Regions from separate parts of the Shewanella indica genome, predicted to be linked through region 2. Evidence: predicted binding sites of a transcription regulator. Region 2 holds the regulator's gene; each other region holds the start of a gene.
What was found. Region 2 encodes NrdR, which represses ribonucleotide reductase genes. Its sites were predicted from a motif close to AAACACNANATNTNGTGTTT; they were not measured.
Positions count from the first base shown of each region.

Region 1: a site for NrdR is predicted at 1,832-1,851, ahead of nrdD (anaerobic ribonucleoside-triphosphate reductase). Genes of this name have one in related genera too.
Region 3: a site for NrdR is predicted at 3,855-3,874, ahead of nrdA (class 1a ribonucleoside-diphosphate reductase subunit alpha). Genes of this name have one in related genera too.

Region 1 is NZ_JAWXXR010000001.1:3,240,305-3,246,644, forward strand. Features, by position in the region: gene rssA (patatin-like phospholipase RssA) at 1-740, shown strand, start outside; gene SIL79_RS14490 (hypothetical protein) at 918-1,667, shown strand; gene nrdD (anaerobic ribonucleoside-triphosphate reductase) at 1,877-3,994, shown strand; gene nrdG (anaerobic ribonucleoside-triphosphate reductase-activating protein) at 4,095-4,568, shown strand; gene SIL79_RS14505 (YibL family ribosome-associated protein) at 4,720-5,076, shown strand; gene ribA (GTP cyclohydrolase II) at 5,245-5,862, shown strand; gene SIL79_RS14515 (hypothetical protein) at 5,873-6,340, shown strand, end outside.
Region 2 is NZ_JAWXXR010000001.1:2,739,319-2,745,658, forward strand. Features, by position in the region: gene ettA (energy-dependent translational throttle protein EttA) at 1-782, opposite strand, end outside; gene glyA (serine hydroxymethyltransferase) at 1,011-2,264, shown strand; gene nrdR (transcriptional regulator NrdR) at 2,374-2,826, shown strand; gene ribD (bifunctional diaminohydroxyphosphoribosylaminopyrimidine deaminase/5-amino-6-(5-phosphoribosylamino)uracil reductase RibD) at 2,867-3,991, shown strand; gene SIL79_RS12335 (riboflavin synthase) at 3,992-4,648, shown strand; gene ribBA (bifunctional 3,4-dihydroxy-2-butanone-4-phosphate synthase/GTP cyclohydrolase II) at 4,730-5,836, shown strand; gene ribH (6,7-dimethyl-8-ribityllumazine synthase) at 5,956-6,340, shown strand, end outside.
Region 3 is NZ_JAWXXR010000001.1:3,593,868-3,600,207, reverse strand. Features, by position in the region: gene gyrA (DNA topoisomerase (ATP-hydrolyzing) subunit A) at 1-1,807, opposite strand, end outside; gene ubiG (bifunctional 2-polyprenyl-6-hydroxyphenol methylase/3-demethylubiquinol 3-O-methyltransferase UbiG) at 2,167-2,877, shown strand; gene SIL79_RS16110 (HAD family hydrolase) at 2,882-3,550, shown strand; gene nrdA (class 1a ribonucleoside-diphosphate reductase subunit alpha) at 4,035-6,323, shown strand.

The DNA of each region.
Region 1 (6,340 bases), 500 kb from region 2:
GCTGGGATGTGTTGGGGTTGATGGATATTAGTTGGGGTAAGGGCGGACTCATCAGTGGTGATAAGGTATTCAGTGCCATTCAAGATCGCATCGGTGATCTCCTGATTGAAGAACTTAAATATCCTTTTACTGCCGTGTCAACCGACCTCTACTCAGGGCAGGAGATCTGGTTCCGTCAGGGGGATTTACGCCAAGCCGTCAGAGCTTCCTGTTCCATGCCGGGGATCATGTCGCCAGTGCGTCAGGGGCATCGCTGGCTGGTGGATGGCGCTGTGGTGAATCCCATTCCTGTGTCTGTGGCCAGAGCTATGGGCGCGAGTTTGGTGATAGGCGTCGATTTGCATGGTCATAGGCGCGAGCAACTGCAAGTGTTGCCGGTGGCGCTTAATAGCGAAGAACCTTCATTGCAGAGTAAAGTGGCGGAACACTCCTCTGAGAGTGGTTTTATGGATCTGTTGGCCAAGGGCAAGGATTATATTTCCGGCCTGACCGACAAGTTCTCTCTTGGCAATAAGGCTGAACCCGGTATGTTGGCTGTGATGTCACAGTCGATGGATATTCTGGAGCAGCGCCACAAGCGCGCGCGTTTAATGGGAGATCCACCGGATATCTGTATTGTACCTAAGGTGTCGGATATAGGCACTATGGAGTTCCACCGTGCCAGTGAAGCCATTGCCGCCGGTGAGAAGGCGGTGCAGCAGGCCTCGCATCTGATTGATGCGGCGTTGGGGCGTCTCTGAAGCAGGCGCTTTTTATTAATGCTTGGTGTGGGCACATTTTCTGCGGTGTGGGCACACTTTCTGCATAGTTCAGCACATCATTAGCATCAAGGCGCTCAAAGGGCGTTTTTCTGACATTTCTCAAGCAATCTTGTCTTAAAAACAACCAATAGAACGTCGATATGACGGAAAACTGACATGCAGCCAATCCATTCTTCTGTTGATCCCAGATTGTCCGGGGTCGATGCCTATGGCGTCAACAATCGTTTGACCAGCGGCAGCGGCCTCTCGGTTGTCGACACTGAAACTGTCAGTGACAACAAAAGCAAGGGCTCAACCTCGGCAAATATAGGGCAGGACAGCATATCTATCTCCAACGATGGCAAAAGAGCCGCACGGGTGCAGGAGTTGGCCAAGGAGTTTTTCGGCTCAGGCCAGTTCAGCAGTGCCGATTTGCCCAAGCTGTTGGCGCGCCTCGGCGAGGAAGGGCTGTTGTCTGAAAGTCAGATGGTCAAATTGCAGGGCAATGGCCTGATGGGAGTTGATACCAAGGATAACGTCAGCCTCAAGGAGTTTATTCAAGGCCAGATTGGTTTGCTCAGACAACAGGCCAGCCAAAGCCCTTTGCTCAATGCACTTGAGGGAGCGGACAGTCTTATGGGCAATATGGGGATGATGTATACCCCATCGAGCTCTTTGGCGGCCAACAAGGTGGCGGCTCAGTTGGATGCCGTGCTCAAGGGCGAAAACCAAACTGCCAAGAGCGCAGAGAGCGGCAATGGCAGCAGCAAGCTAGCGGCCAAGGTCGACTCCGCACTGCAAGAGCCGCAACTGTTATCCCGGCTCAGTGGTGTCAGCGCGCTGATGCGCACCGCTGCAGCCATGGGCAGCCAGCAGCAGGGCAGTGGGCAAATCAACAGTTATCTGGCCTTGGTAAAGAGGTACTGACTAGCGGCCGTTTGGAGCCCGGTCAAGGGAAAAATCTCCACAAGTTGTGCTCGTCGGCACTAATCCCATAGTGTTGTTCATCCTCTTCAATACCATGATCCAGATCATGGTATTGAAGAGCGATTTGTCGCTTAATCTCCACATATAGTGCTTGGTTAATAAAACACCACTATATATGGTGTTAAATAAACAACATGGAGATTAAAGAAATGCCGGTAGTGATTAAGCGGGACGGGTGCCGTACTCAGTTCGACGAAACAAGGATAAGGGATGCGGTGCTGGCGGCCTCTAGCCACTGCGGTATAGAAGATGCGGACTATGCGGCCACAGTTGCAGCTTTGGTCACCCAGGCGGTAACCGACAAGGCCGAGGTCAATATCCAGGAGTTGCAGGACAGGGTAGAAAATCTATTGATGGAAGGGCCGTACAAGCAAGTGGCCCGTAGCTACATAGAATATCGTCATGACAGAGATATCTGCCGTGAATCCAGCAGCCGCCTGAATCTGGAGATCCGCGGCCTGGTCGAGCAGAGTAACGCGACCTTGCTCAACGAAAATGCCAATAAAGATTCCAAGGTGATCCCCACCCAGAGGGATCTCTTGGCCGGTATTGTCGCCAAACATTATGCTAAACATCATATCCTGCCCAAGGATGTGGTTGCCGCCCATGAGGCCGGTGAGATCCACTATCACGATCTCGACTATTCACCTTTCTTCCCTATGTTCAACTGTATGCTGATCGATCTCGGTGGCATGTTGACCCAAGGGTTCAAGATGGGCAATGCCGAGATTGAAACGCCAAAATCCATCTCGACTGCCACTGCAGTTACCGCGCAGATCATCGCCCAGGTCGCCAGCCATATTTATGGCGGCACCACCATCAACCGCATAGATGAAGTGTTGGCCCCCTTTGTGGCCAAGAGCTACGACAAGCATTATCAAACGGCGCTCAAGTGGGGGATTACCGATGCCAAGGCGTTTGCCACAGAGCAGACCAAGAAAGAGTGTCACGACGCCTTCCAGTCGCTGGAATATGAGGTCAATACCCTGCATACCGCTAATGGTCAGACGCCTTTTGTTACCTTCGGTTTTGGTTTGGGTACCAGCTGGGAGTCACGGCTGATCCAAGAGTCTATTTTGCGGATCCGTATGGAAGGCCTTGGCAAGAACCGTAAAACAGCGGTTTTCCCCAAGTTGGTGTTTGCCATTCGTGATGGTATTAACCACAAGGCCGGCGACTGCAACTACGATATCAAGCAGTTGGCGCTCGAATGTGCCAGCATCCGCATGTATCCGGATATTCTTAACTATGAGCAGGTGGTCAAGGTTACTGGCTCATTCAAGACTCCTATGGGTTGCCGCAGTTTCCTTGGCACCTATGAGGAAAACGGCGAGCTGCTGCATGAAGGTCGCAACAACTTAGGCGTCGTCAGCCTGAACCTGCCGAGGGTGGCGTTGGAGGCCAAGGGCGATGAAGCCGAGTTTTATCGCATTTTGGATCAAAGGCTGGAGATGGCCCGCAAGGCATTGGATACCCGCATCGAACGCCTGGCCAACGTCAAGGCCAGAGTGGCGCCCATTCTCTATATGGAAGGGGCTTGCGGCGTGCGCCTGCGCGGTGATGACAACATTGCCGAAATCTTCAAAAATGGCCGAGCTTCCATCTCTCTGGGCTACATTGGCCTGCATGAGACAATCAATGCGCTTTATGGCACAGACACTCATGTGTTTGACGATGAAGCATTGAGGCAGAAAGCGGTTGCCATAGTGGCTCACCTCAAGGCGGCCACTGTGCGTTGGAAAGAGGAAACCGGTTATGGTTTCAGTCTCTACAGCACACCGAGTGAGAGCCTGTGCAGCCGATTTGCCAAGCTGGATGTCAAGCGTTTTGGCCTGGTTGATGGTGTCACCGATAAGGGCTATTACACCAATAGTTTCCACCTGGATGTAGAGAAGAAGGTGAACCCTTACGACAAACTCGATTTTGAACAGCCGTATCCTGAGCTCGCCAATGGGGGGTTCATCTGCTATGGCGAATACCCGAATATGCAGCACAACCTGGAAGCGCTTGAGAATGTCTGGGATTACAGCTATAGCCGGGTGCCTTACTATGGAACCAACACACCGATAGATGAGTGTTACGACTGTGGCTTTACTGGTGAGTTTATCTGTACCAGCAAGGGCTTTACCTGCCCCAAATGCGGTAATCATGAGCCCAGTCGGGTGTCTGTGACCCGCAGGGTTTGTGGGTATCTTGGCAGCCCGGATGCCAGACCCTTTAATCACGGTAAGCAGGAAGAGGTCAAGCGTCGGGTTAAGCACCTCTAACGAAAGGAAGATGTAAAACAGTACTCTGTGTACTTACGCTTGCATTTTTGCCCCTTTCCCTAAATAAAGGCGCCCCAAGGGGCGCCTTGTGGATATAGCTATGAACTATCATCAGTATTACCCCGTGGATGTCGTCAATGGACCGGGCACCCGGGTAACCCTGTTTGTCTCCGGTTGTGAACATCAGTGCCGGGGTTGTTATAACCAGTCAACCTGGGATCCCCGCTCCGGGCATCCTTTTGACCAGGCGATGTCTGACAGGATCATTACCGATCTCAATGACAGCCGGATCCCGAGAAGGGGCCTGTCACTCTCCGGCGGTGACCCACTGTATCCGGGCAATCTTGACGCCATCAAGGCCTTGCTGTTGCGGGTGCGCGACGAATGCCCGGGAAAGGATGTCTGGCTCTGGACTGGTTATCGTCTCGATGAGCTCAGTCCTGCGCAGCGGGAATTGCTCGGGCTTATTCATGTGTTGGTGGATGGTAAATTTGTGCAGGAGCAAGCGGACCCCTCATTGAAGTTTCGCGGTTCGGCCAATCAGGTGATACACCTGCTCAAAGCCCCTCAATAAGTACAAAAGTGAAAACTGGTTAACACAATTGCTTTTCCCTGCTAAAAAACCCCGTCACCTGAGCTTGAGTTGCTGTTATACTTCTGTCCGGCACATTTACGGCAACCAGGCCGTCCATTCTCAGGGTGCCGGGATTTTGTAAGGTAACAGAATGAATTTGAAGCAGGAGCTGCAACAGCTCAACGATAAGCTGGATCAGTATCGCCGTAAATTGGCCGCCGCAGAGCAACGTGGCGATGGTCCTATCATTGCCCAGTTTCAGCGGGAAATCGCCGCCGTCAGTAAGCGGATTGCAGCCATCAAGGGGCAGCAGAGTCGTCAGCTTGGCAAACAGGGGCAGTCTATTCGCGATCTGCCGTTTAGCCGTGCACTCACCAAGGCCGAACAGGCCGATATGGGCAAGCTCAAAAAGTCGGTTCGGGGGTTGGTCGTTGTGCATCCCATGACAGCGCTGGGCAGAGAAATGGGCATTACTGCCGTTACCGGGTTTGCACCCAAGGCATTTTAACTGCCGCCGTGACAGCAAATAATAACCAATGAATTCACTTGGGTATTTCGGTCGGTGGTAAAAACGCATAAAATGACCGGCCTGAGTACTGAGCGCGCTTCACTATTATCTTGATTTTGAAGGATGTTAACCGTCTCAGGGAATGAGAGCAGTCGTTAAGGTTAATTCATGTCTATTAAATTTATCGCCACCGCCAAATTGCCAACCCCTTGGGGGGTGTTTGCCATGCATGGTTTCGAGGATACCGAAACCGGTAAAGAGCATGTGGCGCTGACTTTTGGTGAGCTCCAAGCCGATAAACCCATGCTGGGACGGATCCATTCGGAATGTCTCACCGGAGATGCCCTGTTCAGCCTGCGCTGTGACTGCGGCTTTCAACTGCAGACCGCGATGCAAAATGTCGCTGAAGCCGGTCAGGGCTTTATTCTCTACCTACGTCAGGAAGGTCGTGGCATTGGGCTGTTGAACAAAATTCGAGCCTACGAGTTGCAGGACGATGGCGCCAATACAGTGGAAGCCAACGAGCGCCTGGGCTTTCCGGCCGATATGCGCAAGTACGATATGATTGCGCCCATGCTGGAAAAAATCGGTGTTCACAAGGTTAGGTTGATGACCAATAATCCGCGCAAGGTGCAGGCGATGAAAGATATCGGCATTGAAGTCGTCGAGCGGGTACCGCTGCAGGTTGGCAAAAACCGTTACAACGAAGCCTACCTCAAGACCAAGTCTACTGAGCTTGGCCATATGATGTCTGAGTATCATTTCACCGAAGGTCATCAGGACTGAGTCGGCAAAGATGAAGTCACCGGGGAAAGCATCAACCCAAGTTGGTTTATTGAGTGTGTCTTCCCTGGGGCTTTTGCTGCTTGCAGCGCCAATCTATGCTCAAGAGTCTCCCGGCCACGCTCGGCCACCGGACAACTCCCATTATGCCTTTGGCAGCTATCTTGGCAGTGGGGTCTATCGCGCATCCGAGCAGGATGCCACAGTCATCAGCTTACCGCTGGACTTTACGTTGGAGCAGAGTGAGGACTCGGAGTTCTTATTGCGCCTGCCTATCTCTGTAGGCTTTTTCAACTACAGCCTTGAAGATGCCGGTGAATTTGAACTGCCATCCAGTGTTGGTACCTTGACCGTGACCCCCGGCTTTGAAAAGCGTTGGCGTCTGGATGAAAACTGGCGCATGGAGGCCTATGGCGATCTCGGTTTTGGCAGTAATTTCGACCAAGGCGGTAATGTCGCCATCATGGCTGCCGGCATCAGT
Region 2 (6,340 bases):
CTGGCGGCTTCCTGCTTCAGACGGGCATCTTTCTGCTCCAGCCAGGAGGAGTAGTTGCCCTGCCATGGGATACCTTCACCCCGGTCCAGCTCCAGGATCCAGCCGGCGGCATTGTCGAGGAAGTAACGGTCGTGGGTAATGGCGACCACAGTGCCTGAGTATTCCTGCAGGAAGTGCTCCAGCCAGGCAACGGATTCGGCATCCAGGTGGTTGGTTGGTTCGTCCAGCAGCAGCATCTCCGGCTTTTCCAGCAGCAGACGACAGATGGCCACCCGGCGACGTTCACCCCCGGAGAGCACCTCCACCTTGGCGTCCCATTCCGGCAGACGCAGGGCGTTGGCGGCGCGCTCGAGAATATTGTCCAGATTGTGGGCATCCTGGGCCTGAATGATGGCTTCCAGTTCGCCTTGCTCCTTGGCCAGGGCGTCGAAGTCGGCATCCGGCTCAGCATAGGCCGCATAGACTTCATCCAGACGCTTGAGGGCGTTTTTGGCTTCGCTGACGGCTTCTTCTATGGTTTCCCGTACTGTCTTGTTGGGATCAAGCTGGGGCTCCTGGGGCAGGTAACCTATCTTGAGTCCCGGCATGGGACGGGCTTCACCTTCAATTTCTGTGTCCAGACCTGCCATGATTTTCAACAGGGTGGATTTACCCGAGCCGTTGAGACCCAGGACACCAATTTTGGCGCCGGGGAAGAAACTCAATGAAATATCTTTGAGGATCTGCTTTTTGGGCGGCACTATTTTGCCGACCCTCAGCATGCTGTATACAAACTGAGCCATATTGTTTCTCTGTTGTCCTGAACTGAGTTTTCCTAAACTGGCGGCAGTTTACCAATTTGCCAGGGCTCCTGCCAGATGCGGCCGGATAGCGGCACCATTGTTCAGCAAATGAAACATAGTCATCTGCTGACACAAGGATTTTCATCATCCTGCGACTGGGATATTTGTCACACTCAGAGTAGAATACCGCGCAACCCTACCAATAAGATTTGCCAGCTGGAGTGACAGATGCTGAAGAAAAGTATGAACATTGCCGACTATGATCCTGAGCTGTTCAAGGCGATTGAGGATGAAACCCGTCGTCAGGAAGAGCACATTGAGCTGATCGCCTCCGAAAACTACACCAGCCCCAGAGTCATGGAAGCCCAGGGCTCACAACTGACCAACAAGTATGCCGAAGGTTATCCAGGCAAGCGTTATTACGGTGGTTGTGAGTATGTCGATGTGGTGGAGACTCTGGCAATTGAGCGTGCCAAGCAGCTGTTTGGCGCTACTTACGCCAACGTTCAGCCACACTCAGGTTCACAGGCCAACAGCGCGGTTTATATGGCGTTGCTGCAACCCGGCGATACCGTACTGGGGATGAACCTGGCTCACGGTGGTCACCTGACCCACGGCTCTCCGGTTAACTTTTCCGGCAAGCTGTACAACATCATCCCTTACGGTATCGATGAGTCCGGCAAGATTGACTACAGCGAACTCGAAACGCTGGCGCTGGAACACAAGCCCAAGATGATCATCGGCGGCTTCTCGGCCTACTCAGGCATAGTTGACTGGGCCAAGCTGCGCGAAATCGCCGACAAAATTGGCGCTTACCTGTTTGTCGATATGGCCCACGTGGCCGGTCTTATCGCTGCCGGTGTTTATCCTAACCCTGTGCCGCACGCCCACGTGGTGACTTCGACCACTCACAAGACGCTGGCCGGTCCCCGCGGTGGTGTGATTCTGTCGGCTGCCGACGATGAAGAACTGTACAAGAAGCTGAATTCCGCAGTATTCCCGGGCGGTCAGGGTGGTCCTCTGATGCACGTTATCGCCGGTAAAGCCGTGGCCTTCAAAGAAGCACTGGAGCCGGAATTCAAGACCTATCAGCAGCAGGTGGTCAACAACGCCAAGGCCATGGTTGAGGTGTTCCTCGAGCGCGGTTACAAGATAGTTTCCGGCGGTACCAGCAACCATCTGATGCTGGTGGACCTGATTGGCCGTGAGCTGACCGGTAAAGAAGCCGACGCCGCTCTGGGCCGTGCCAATATCACAGTCAACAAGAACTCAGTGCCTAACGACCCCCGCTCACCCTTTGTGACCTCCGGGGTGCGTATCGGTACACCGGCCATCACTCGCCGCGGTTTCAAGGAAGCCGAAGCCCGTGAACTGACCGGCTGGATCTGTGATGTGCTCGACAATGCTCACGATGACGCCGTTATCGAGCGCGTGAAGAGCCAGGTGCTGGAACTGTGCGCTCGCTTCCCTGTTTACGGTTAACCTTTTCAAGGGAATAGGATAAACTTCGATGGCCGCTGAATTCAGCGGCCATTTTTGTTCCTGCCATTTAGCAGCAGCCGCTGCCGGCAACTGAGCACCAGGAGGCATAATGCATTGTCCATTTTGCAGTGCGACGGATACCAAGGTGATAGATTCCAGGCTGGTGGCAGACGGTCATCAGGTGCGCCGTCGCCGGGAATGTACTCTGTGTCATGAACGCTTTACCACCTTTGAAGGTGCCGAGCTCGTCATGCCCAGAGTGATCAAGCGCGATGGCAGCAGGCAACCGTTCGATGAGGATAAGCTGCGCGGCGGTATGCTGCGCGCCGCCGAGAAACGTCCGGTTTCCATGGATAAGATTGAAGAGGCGATCAGCAAGATCAAGTCCACCCTCAGAGCCACGGGCGAGCGGGAAGTGACCTCGGAAATGATCGGCAACCTGATGATGGATCATCTTATTGAGCTGGATAAGGTGGCCTATATTCGTTTTGCCTCTGTGTATCGTGCCTTTGAAGATGTGTCAGAGTTTGGTGAAGCGATTGCCAAGCTGGAGAAAAAATAGGCTGTCAGTCACAGCCAACTGTTAAGTAACGGAAACCCCCATGTGGTCCAATACTGATATCGCCATGATGAGCCGCGCCATAATGCTGGCTCGCCGTGGCCGTTATACAACCCGCCCCAACCCCAATGTCGGCTGCGTCATCATAGATGCCGATGGCAAGATTGTCGGCGAAGGCTGGCATCAGCGTGCCGGTGAGCCCCATGCCGAAGTACATGCCTTGAAAATGGCCGCTGACAAGGCCCGCGGCGCTACTGCCTATGTCACCCTCGAACCCTGCAGTCACTATGGTCGCACCCCGCCCTGTGCCGAAGCCTTAATTAAACATGGCCTCAAGCGGGTGGTGGTGGCTATGACAGATCCCAACCCTCAGGTGGCCGGCCGAGGTATCGGCATGCTGCAGGAGGCCGGGGTTCAGGTGCAGAGCGGTCTCTTGGCTGAGCAGGCCAGAGCGTTGAATCCGGGCTTTTTATCGCGGATGGAGCGAAATCGTCCCTGGGTCACCCTCAAGCTGGCGGCGAGTCTCGATGGCAAGACGGCGTTGGCCAACGGCGAGTCCAAGTGGATAACCGGCCCCGAGGCGCGCCGCGACGTGCAAAGGCTCAGGGCCCGCAGCTGCGCTTTGCTCACCGGCATTGAAACCGTATTGGCCGATGACCCTTCCTTGAATGTCCGGCACTCTGAGCTTGGCAGCCTGGGTGAAACCCTGAGTGAGCAGGAGCTTATTCAACCGCTGCGAGTGATACTCGACAGCAACTGCCGTATGCCGCTCGATGCCAGGTTATTGAAGATTGTCAGCCCGGTACTCTTGGTCAGTTGCCGCCCCTATGAGGATGAGTTCCTGGCCGCTTTGCCGCCTTATGTCACCACATTGGTGCTGGCCGGTGAAGACAACAGAGTCGATATCACAGCGCTGCTGCAACACCTGAGCCAGAGCTGTAATGCGGTGTTGGTCGAGGCCGGGGCAACGCTTTGCGGCGCCTTTATTAGTGCCGGTTTGGCCGATGAGCTGCTGCTCTACCAAGCCCCGAAACTGCTTGGCGCCGCTGGCCGAAACCTGCTGGCCTTGCCCAACTATCAGCAGATAGCCGATACCCCGGCGATACGGGTAACAGATCAACGTAAGCTGGGCAATGATACCCGGCTTACTCTCAAGATAGGTGATTGAATGTTTACCGGAATAATTGAAGCTGTCGGTACAATACGGGCCTTGGAGCGCCGTGGTGATGATATTCGTCTGACAGTGGCCAGCGGCAAGCTGGATCTTGGCGATGTCCAATTGGGTGACAGCATTGCCACCAACGGTGTGTGTCTGACCGTGGTTGAACGCCTGGCGGATGGTTATGTGGCCGATATTTCGGCTGAAACCGTTAGCCTCACCGGCTTTGACCGCTACAGTGTCGGCACCAAAGTTAACCTGGAAAAGGCGGTCACGCCCAGCACCCGCTTGGGCGGGCACTTGGTCAGTGGCCATGTGGATGGTATGGCGCGGGTCATCAGCGTGACCCCAAGGGGCAAGGCGCTGGAGTTTTGGCTCGAGGCGCCTGCTGAGCTGGCCCGTTACATTGCCCATAAAGGCTCCATTACCATAGATGGCGTCAGCCTCACGGTCAACGAAGTCGATGGCTGTAATTTCCGCCTCACCATAGTGCCCCATACCGCCAGCGAAACCACTTTGCTTGATCTGCGTCCCGGAGTTCAGGTGAATCTGGAGGTGGATCAGATAGCCCGCTATCTTGAACGTTTAATGCAGCATAAAGAGGAAGGGCAGCCGAGCGAAGGCGTGACTATGGCTATGCTCGCCAAGGCCGGTTTCATGCGCTAGATGTGCGCAAGCACACTGGTTATCGCGCGCTAACAGGTTAGAATTCATTGATTACACAGAACAAGAGATAAAGGTCTTACAATGGCGCTACACAGTATCGAAGAGATCATCGAGGATATTCGTCAGGGCAAAATGGTTATCCTGATGGACGATGAGGACAGGGAAAACGAGGGCGACCTCATCATGGCGGCGGAGAAGGTCACCCCGGAAGCGATCAATTTCATGGCTCGCTTCGGCCGTGGTCTTATCTGCCAAACCATGACCAAGGCTCGTTGCCAGCAGCTGAATTTGCCGCTGATGGTGAGCAATAACAACGCCCAGTTTTCAACCAACTTCACCGTTTCTATCGAGGCCGCTGAAGGGGTGACCACAGGTATTAGTGCCCATGACCGCGCGGTAACTGTACAGGCGGCTGTGGCTAAAAATGCCAAGCCATCGGACATAGTTCAGCCCGGGCATATTTTTCCTTTGATGGCGCAGGATGGCGGGGTGCTGGTGCGCGCCGGTCATACCGAAGCCGGTTGCGATCTGGCGCGTCTGGCCGGTTTGGAGCCTTCGGCTGTGATCGTGGAGATCCTCAATGAGGATGGCACCATGGCGCGTCGTCCGGATCTGGAAGTGTTCGCCAAGGAGCACGGCGTTAAGATGGGCACCATTGCCGATCTGATCAACTACCGCAATAACACAGAAACCACAGTGGTGCGTGAAGCCAAGTGCAAGCTGCCTACCCGTTTCGGTGAGTTTGAGCTGCACACCTTCCGCGACACCATAGACAATCAACTGCATTTTGCCATGGTCAAGGGCGAGATTGTTGACAATATTCTGGTGCGGGTACATCTGCAAAACACCATTAATGACCTGCTGTTTTCTGAGCGCGATGAAGTGCGCAGCTGGCCGCTTGAGCAAGCCATGGCGCGGATTGCTGCCGATGGTGGTGTGCTGTTGCTGCTGGGTAACCAGGAACCTAATGAGAGCATTATCGCCAAGGTCAAGGCATTTGAGGCCGAAGACAAGGGGGAAGTGCCGGTGACGGCCAAATGGCAGGGAACCTCCCAACGGGTTGGCGTAGGCTCACAGATTCTGGCGACGCTTGGCGTTAACAAAATGCGCCTGCTCAGCTCGCCCAAGCGTTATCACTCATTGGGTGGTTTTGGCCTGGAAGTCACAGAGTATATTCCCGGCGAATGAGCCAACAGAATTAATTAACCATTTCCGAATAATTGCATAGGGCGGAGGGGTAAATTGCGTGCTATTATAGCGCCACTTTTTGCCCCCGGCCGGGTGCTTTAGCTAAGTTAGGTAAGATAATGAACATAGTTCAAGGTAATATCGAAGCAAAAAACGCCAAAGTCGCGATCGTTGTATCCCGTTTCAACAGCTTTGTGGTTGAAAGTCTGCTGGAGGGTGCCGTAGACACTCTTAAGCGTTTCGGTCAGGTAAGTGAAGACAACATCACTGTGGTACGCGTACCTGGTGCTTTCGAGCTGCCTTTGGCCGCCCGTCGTGTTGCCGCCAGTGGCAAGTTCGACGGTATCATCGCCCTGGGGGCAGTGATCCGTGGTGGTACACCACACTTTGATTTCGTTGCAGGTGAATGCAACAAGGGTCTGGCTCAAGTGGGTCTGGAATTCGATATCCCGGTCTCTTTCGGGGTACTGACCACAGACACTATCGAACAGGCCATTGAGCGTT
Region 3 (6,340 bases), 850 kb from region 2:
CCTTGAGCCAGTAGAGCTTGCCGAAGTCGGAGAAGCACAAAATGGTGTCGTGGGTATTGGCAACCAACAGTTTCTCAACGAAATCTTCGTCTTTAACCTTGGTAGCCGCCTTACCCTTACCGCCGCGGCGCTGCGCTTGGTAATCGCTCAGCGGCTGATACTTGGCATAACCCAAATGCGACAGGGTTACTACCACATCTTCTTCGCAAATAAGGTCTTCGAGGCTGATATCCACGGCTGAAGCATTGATCTCGGTGCGACGCTCGTCACCATATTGCTCAAGTACTTCTTCCAACTCTTCTTTGATCACTTCCATCAGACGCTCTGGGCTTCTGAGGATATGCAGCAATCCAGCAATCAGCTCCAGCAGTTCTTCATATTCCTGGAGGATCTTCTCGTGCTCAAGACCGGTCAGACGGTGCAGACGCAGCTCTAGGATAGCCTGGGCTTGCTGCTCAGTCAGATAGTAGAGACCATCGCGAATACCAAACTCCGGCTCCAGCCACTCGGGACGGGCGGCATCATCACCGGCTTTTTCCAACATGCCCTGCACGTTGCCGAGCTGCCAACCGGTTTCCACCAGTTTAACCTTGGCTTCGGCCGGTGTTGGAGAGGCCTTGATCAGCGCAATCACAGGGTCGATGTTGGCCAGGGCGATAGCCAGGGCTTCCAGAATATGCGCGCGTTCGCGGGCTTTACGCAGTTCAAACACGGTTCTGCGGGTGACCACTTCGCGGCGGTGCAGAATAAAGGCTTCCAGCATCTCCTTGAGGTTAAACAACTTGGGCTGGCCATTGGTCAAAGCCACCATGTTGATACCAAAAGAGGTTTGCATCTGGGTCTGGGCATAGAGGTTGTTGAGTACCACCTCGGCGACTTCGCCGCGCTTGACCTCAACCACAATACGCATACCGTCTTTATCAGACTCATCGCGCAGGCCGCTGATGCCTTCAATTTTCTTGTCTTTTACCAGCTCGGCAATTTTTTCAATCAAACGAGCCTTGTTCACCTGGTACGGGATCTCGGTAACAATGATCCGCTCGCGGCCATTGTCTTCGGTTTCCACCTCGGCACGGGCGCGCATAATCGCCTTACCGCGGCCGGTACGGTACGCTTCCTCTATGCCTTTCTTGCCATTGATAATGGCGGCAGTCGGGAAGTCCGGGCCCGGGATATACTCCATCAACTGTTCGATAGACAGCTCAGGTTCTTCAATAAGCGCCAAACAGCCTTTAACCACTTCGTTCAGGTTATGCGGCGGAATATTGGTGGCCATGCCCACCGCAATACCGGAGGAGCCGTTGACCAGCAGGTTGGGGATCCGGGTCGGCAATACGGCCGGGATCATTTCGGTGCCGTCGTAGTTGGGGACATAATCGACGGTTTCTTTCTCAAGGTCAGCCAGCAGTTGATGCGCCAGCTTTTCCATACGAATTTCGGTATAACGCATGGCCGCCGCGGCATCGCCGTCGATGGAGCCGAAGTTACCTTGACCATCTACCAGGGTGTAACGCAGCGAGAAAGGCTGTGCCATCCGCACTATGGTGTCGTATACGGCGCTATCACCATGAGGGTGATACTTACCTATCACGTCACCGACAACACGTGCCGACTTCTTATAGGGTTTATTCCAATCGTTTTTCAGCTCGTTCATCGCAAAGAGTACGCGGCGATGCACCGGCTTGAGGCCATCGCGTACGTCTGGCAATGCCCGCCCGACGATAACGCTCATGGCGTAATCCAGATAGGAGTTCTTTAGTTCGTCTTCAATATTTATTGGCGAAATTGATAAAGCCAGATCAGTCATAAACTGCTCGATCCCCTTAAATTAGCTGACAACTTGTAAATCCGTGTCATTGTCGAGCCCAACAAACGTGATTTGGCATTCTAACACAGTTATTTAATGTCGGAAGTCCTTAAAGCCGCCTTTGCAGCCAAAAACGCCAAGGGCATGATACAAGTCGCGAGCGGGGGCTGATATCACTGTCATAGACATGAGTTCCGTTGTTGTTTTTATCATCAAAAACCGAATCTTGCCGATATTTTGTCCAGCTTTTGGCCTTTAGTGCCGCCGATCACATTGAGGCGCCAATTTATACTGCCCTTCCCTATGGCTTATATGGTTATAATAGGCGCATCCTTAATATTGCTGTTTCAGGTCCGAATATGTCTTCTCAACCCAATGTCGACCCTCAGGAAATTGCCAAGTTTGAAAGTATGGCCGCCAGTTGGTGGGATCCTGCCGGTGAATTCAAGCCGCTGCATGAACTCAACCCACTGCGCCTTAATTATATAGATGCCCAATCCGGCGGTATCTTTGACAAACTGGTGCTGGATGTCGGCTGTGGCGGCGGCATTCTTTCCGAGAGCATGGCCCGCATCGGCGCCAAGGTCACCGGGCTGGATATGGGTTTTGAGCCGTTGGAAGTCGCCAGGCTGCATGCGCTGGAAGCCGGCGTCAGCATAGACTACCTGCAAGAAACTGCCGAAGTGCATGCCCAGAATCATCAGGGGCATTACGACACAGTTACCTGTATGGAAATGCTCGAGCATGTACCGGATCCGCAATCTGTGATCCAGGCTTGTTGCGATATGGTCAAGCCCGGTGGTTGGGTGTTCTTCTCCACCATTAACCGCAACATCATGTCCTGGGTGCAAACCATACTCGGTGCCGAGTATGTACTGAAAATGTTGCCGGCCGGAACCCATGACCACAGTAAGTTTATCCGCCCATCCGAGTTAATCGCCATGGCAGAAAACACTGAACTATTGTGTCGTGACGCGCTGGGCATAAAATACAACCCTTTGAGTGGCGTATTCAGTTACACCAAGAGCGTTGACGTCAACTACATGATTGCCTGTCAGCGCCAGGACTGATGCCATGACGCCTAAGCTGCCGTTTCAAGGGATTCTGTTCGACTTGGATGGAACTTTGGTGGATACCGCCGAGGACCTGACCGAAGCGCTGGCCTTGGCGCTGGCATCCCATGGGGTATCGATAGAAGATAAGCGCAAACTTTTGCGCACTCTGGCCTCTCACGGCTCGCTTGCCATGGTGCAAGCCGCCGTGCCCCAAGCCTCAGCCGAAGAGCAGGAGCATCTCCGGCAAGCGATGCTCAGGGAATATGATGCGGTCAACGGCCAAAAAGCCTGTTTGTTTGAAGGCATAGAAGCCTTGCTGGACAGTGCCCGTTCAAGAGCTATGCCGCTGGGGATTGTCACCAATAAACCAGCGCGTTTTACCCGTCCCTTGTTAGAGCGCATCGGGCTGCTTAAACGCTTTGATGCTGTGATCAGTGCCGATACTACCCTCTATCGCAAGCCCCACCCGGCTCCTATGTTACTGGGGGCCCAGCAGCTTAACTGCGCGACCGAACGTATTCTCTATCTTGGCGATGCAGAGCGCGACATAGCCGCGGCGCAGGCGGTTAATATGCCCTCTGCCATCGCCATGTGGGGATATCTGGCGGCAGAGGATAAACCGGCAGACTGGGGCGCAGATTGGCAGTTGAACCATCCACAGGCAGTGATGTCTCTGCCATTGTGGTAACAAGGTAAGAAAAACGCTAAATCGGCACTGTTTTCCCGAGGGGACAAGGCCTTAATGAAAGTCGCAGTCCGGATGCTACTTTAACCGAGCGGATCTGAGCAAGATCGCGGATCGCTGCTTATTTTAGCAGTCGATCACCTTGAGTGAGATCGCTTAATTTTTAACCATGATGACTGTGCGCCAGCAATGATGCAGCTTTGCGGAATCGGCCACTCAATATCCTCAAGATATCCACAAGATATACCCAAAACTCAGGCTTGCAAAAAGTGCCACACCTCACTATCTTGTTATCCAAGATATAGAAAAACACCATATCTTGTGTATCAGTCGCAATCAAACATACTAGTCTTGCACTGAAAACTCCCGGTTAACAGAGCCCACTCGGGCCGCCGTCGTTAACTGTTCGGTTGATTGTTTTACAAGGGAAGGTTTAATGACGCCGACGCGTCATTGTCACAGATATTACAACCAAGGCCTATCTTCAATGAATAGCACTATGACAGTTACCAAACGCAGTGGCGCACGCGAGACCATAGATCTCGATAAGATCCATCGCGTTATCACCTGGGCAGCCAAAGGATTAAACAACGTCTCGGTCTCCGAGGTGGAGTTACGTTCTCACCTGCAGTTTTATGATGGTATTCCCACTGAAGCCATCCATGAAACCATTATCAAGGCCGCAGCCGATCTGATCTCTCCCGACTCTCCGGACTATCAGTTCCTGGCCGCCCGCCTTGCTGTTTTTCATTTGCGTAAGAAAGCCTTTGGTCAGTTTGAGCCGCCAAAACTGGTTGATCATGTCAGCAAGTTGGTTGCCATGGGCAAGTACGACAAGCACCTGTTGGAAGACTACAGCCGTGAAGAGTTGGATGTACTCGACAGCTATATCGACCACTGGCGCGACATGAACTTCTCCTATGCTGCCGTCAAACAGCTGGAAGGCAAGTATCTGGTACAAAACCGTGTGACTCATGAAGTCTACGAAAGTGCCCAGTTCCTCTACATTCTGGTCGCCGCCTGTCTGTTTGCCCGTTATCCGAAAGAAACCCGGCTGCAGTATGTCAAAGACTTTTATGATGCGGTTTCTACCTTCAAGATCTCTCTGCCGACCCCTATCATGTCCGGTGTGCGTACGCCGACACGTCAGTTCAGCTCTTGCGTGCTGATCGAGTGTGATGACAGCCTGGATTCTATCAATGCCACGGCCTCATCCATCGTCAAATATGTCAGCCAGAGAGCCGGTATCGGTGTGAACGCCGGCCGTATTCGCGCCCTGGGCAGCCCTATTCGTGGCGGCGAAGCCTTCCACACAGGTTGTTTGCCTTTTTACAAATATTTCCAAACTGCGGTGAAATCCTGCTCCCAGGGCGGCGTTCGCGGCGGTGCTGCAACCCTGTTCTACCCTATCTGGCACCTGGAAGTTGAATCGCTGCTGGTTCTGAAAAACAACCGTGGTGTTGAAGACAACCGTATCCGTCACCTGGACTATGGCGTTCAGATCAACAAGCTGATGTATCAGCGGATGATCAAGGGCCAAAATATCACTCTGTTCAGCCCATCGGACGTTCCCGGCTTGTATGATGCCTTCTTTGCCGATCAGGACGAATTCGAACGCCTGTATGTGAAATATGAGCAAGATCCGAGCATTCGCAAGAAGACCCTTAAAGCGGTCGAGCTCTTCTCGCTGATGATGCAGGAGCGCGCCTCCACAGGTCGCATCTATGTGCAGAACGTGGATCACTGTAACACCCACAGCCCCTTCAACGCCGAAGTGGCCCCTGTGCGTCAATCCAACCTGTGCCTTGAGATTGCCCTGCCAACCAAGCCACTGAACAACATTGACGATCCCAATGGCGAAATCGCCCTTTGTACTCTGTCAGCGCTGAACCTGGGTGCGATAAAAGACTTGGGCGAACTGGAAGGCCTTGCCGATTTGGCCGTGCGCGCCCTGGATAACCTGCTGGATTACCAGGACTACCCTATTCCCGCTGCCAAGACGGCATCGATGAACCGCCGCACTCTGGGTATCGGGGTCATCAACTTCGCCAACTATCTGGCCAAGAACGGCGTGAAATACTCTGATGGCAGCGCCAACGGCCTGACTCACAAAACATTTGAAGCCATACAGTACTACCTGCTCAAAGCCTCGATGAATCTGGCCAAAGAGCTGGGTGCCTGCCCGCTGTTCCATGAGACCACTTATTCTCAGGGGATCATGCCGGTAGATACCTACAAGCGGGATCTGGACAAGATTTGTGATGAGCCGCTGCACCTGGATTGGGATGCCCTGCGTCACGATATCAAGCAGCATGGCCTGCGTAACTCGACTCTGTCGGCACTGATGCCATCCGAGACCTCTTCGCAGATCTCCAACGCCACCAATGGTATTGAGCCTCCACGCGGCCTTATCAGCGTCAAGGCCAGTAAAGATGGCCAGCTCAAGCAAGTGGTGCCCGATTTTGATGAGCTCAAGGACAAGTACGAGTTGCTGTGGCAGATGCCCGGCAACGACGGTTACCTGCAGTTGGTGGGTATTATGCAGAAGTTTGTCGATCAGGCGATTTCGGCCAATACCAACTATGACCCATCCAAGTTTGAAAGTAACAAAGTTCCAATGAAGCTGCTGCTCAAGGATCTGTTGACCGCCTACAAACTCGGGGTCAAGACCCTTTACTACCACAACACCCGTGATGGTGCTTCCGACAAATTCGATGACATTACCAGCATCGAGAAGGAAGACGACGGTTGTGCCGGCGGCGCCTGCAAGATTTAAGCAGGGTTAAGTAACAA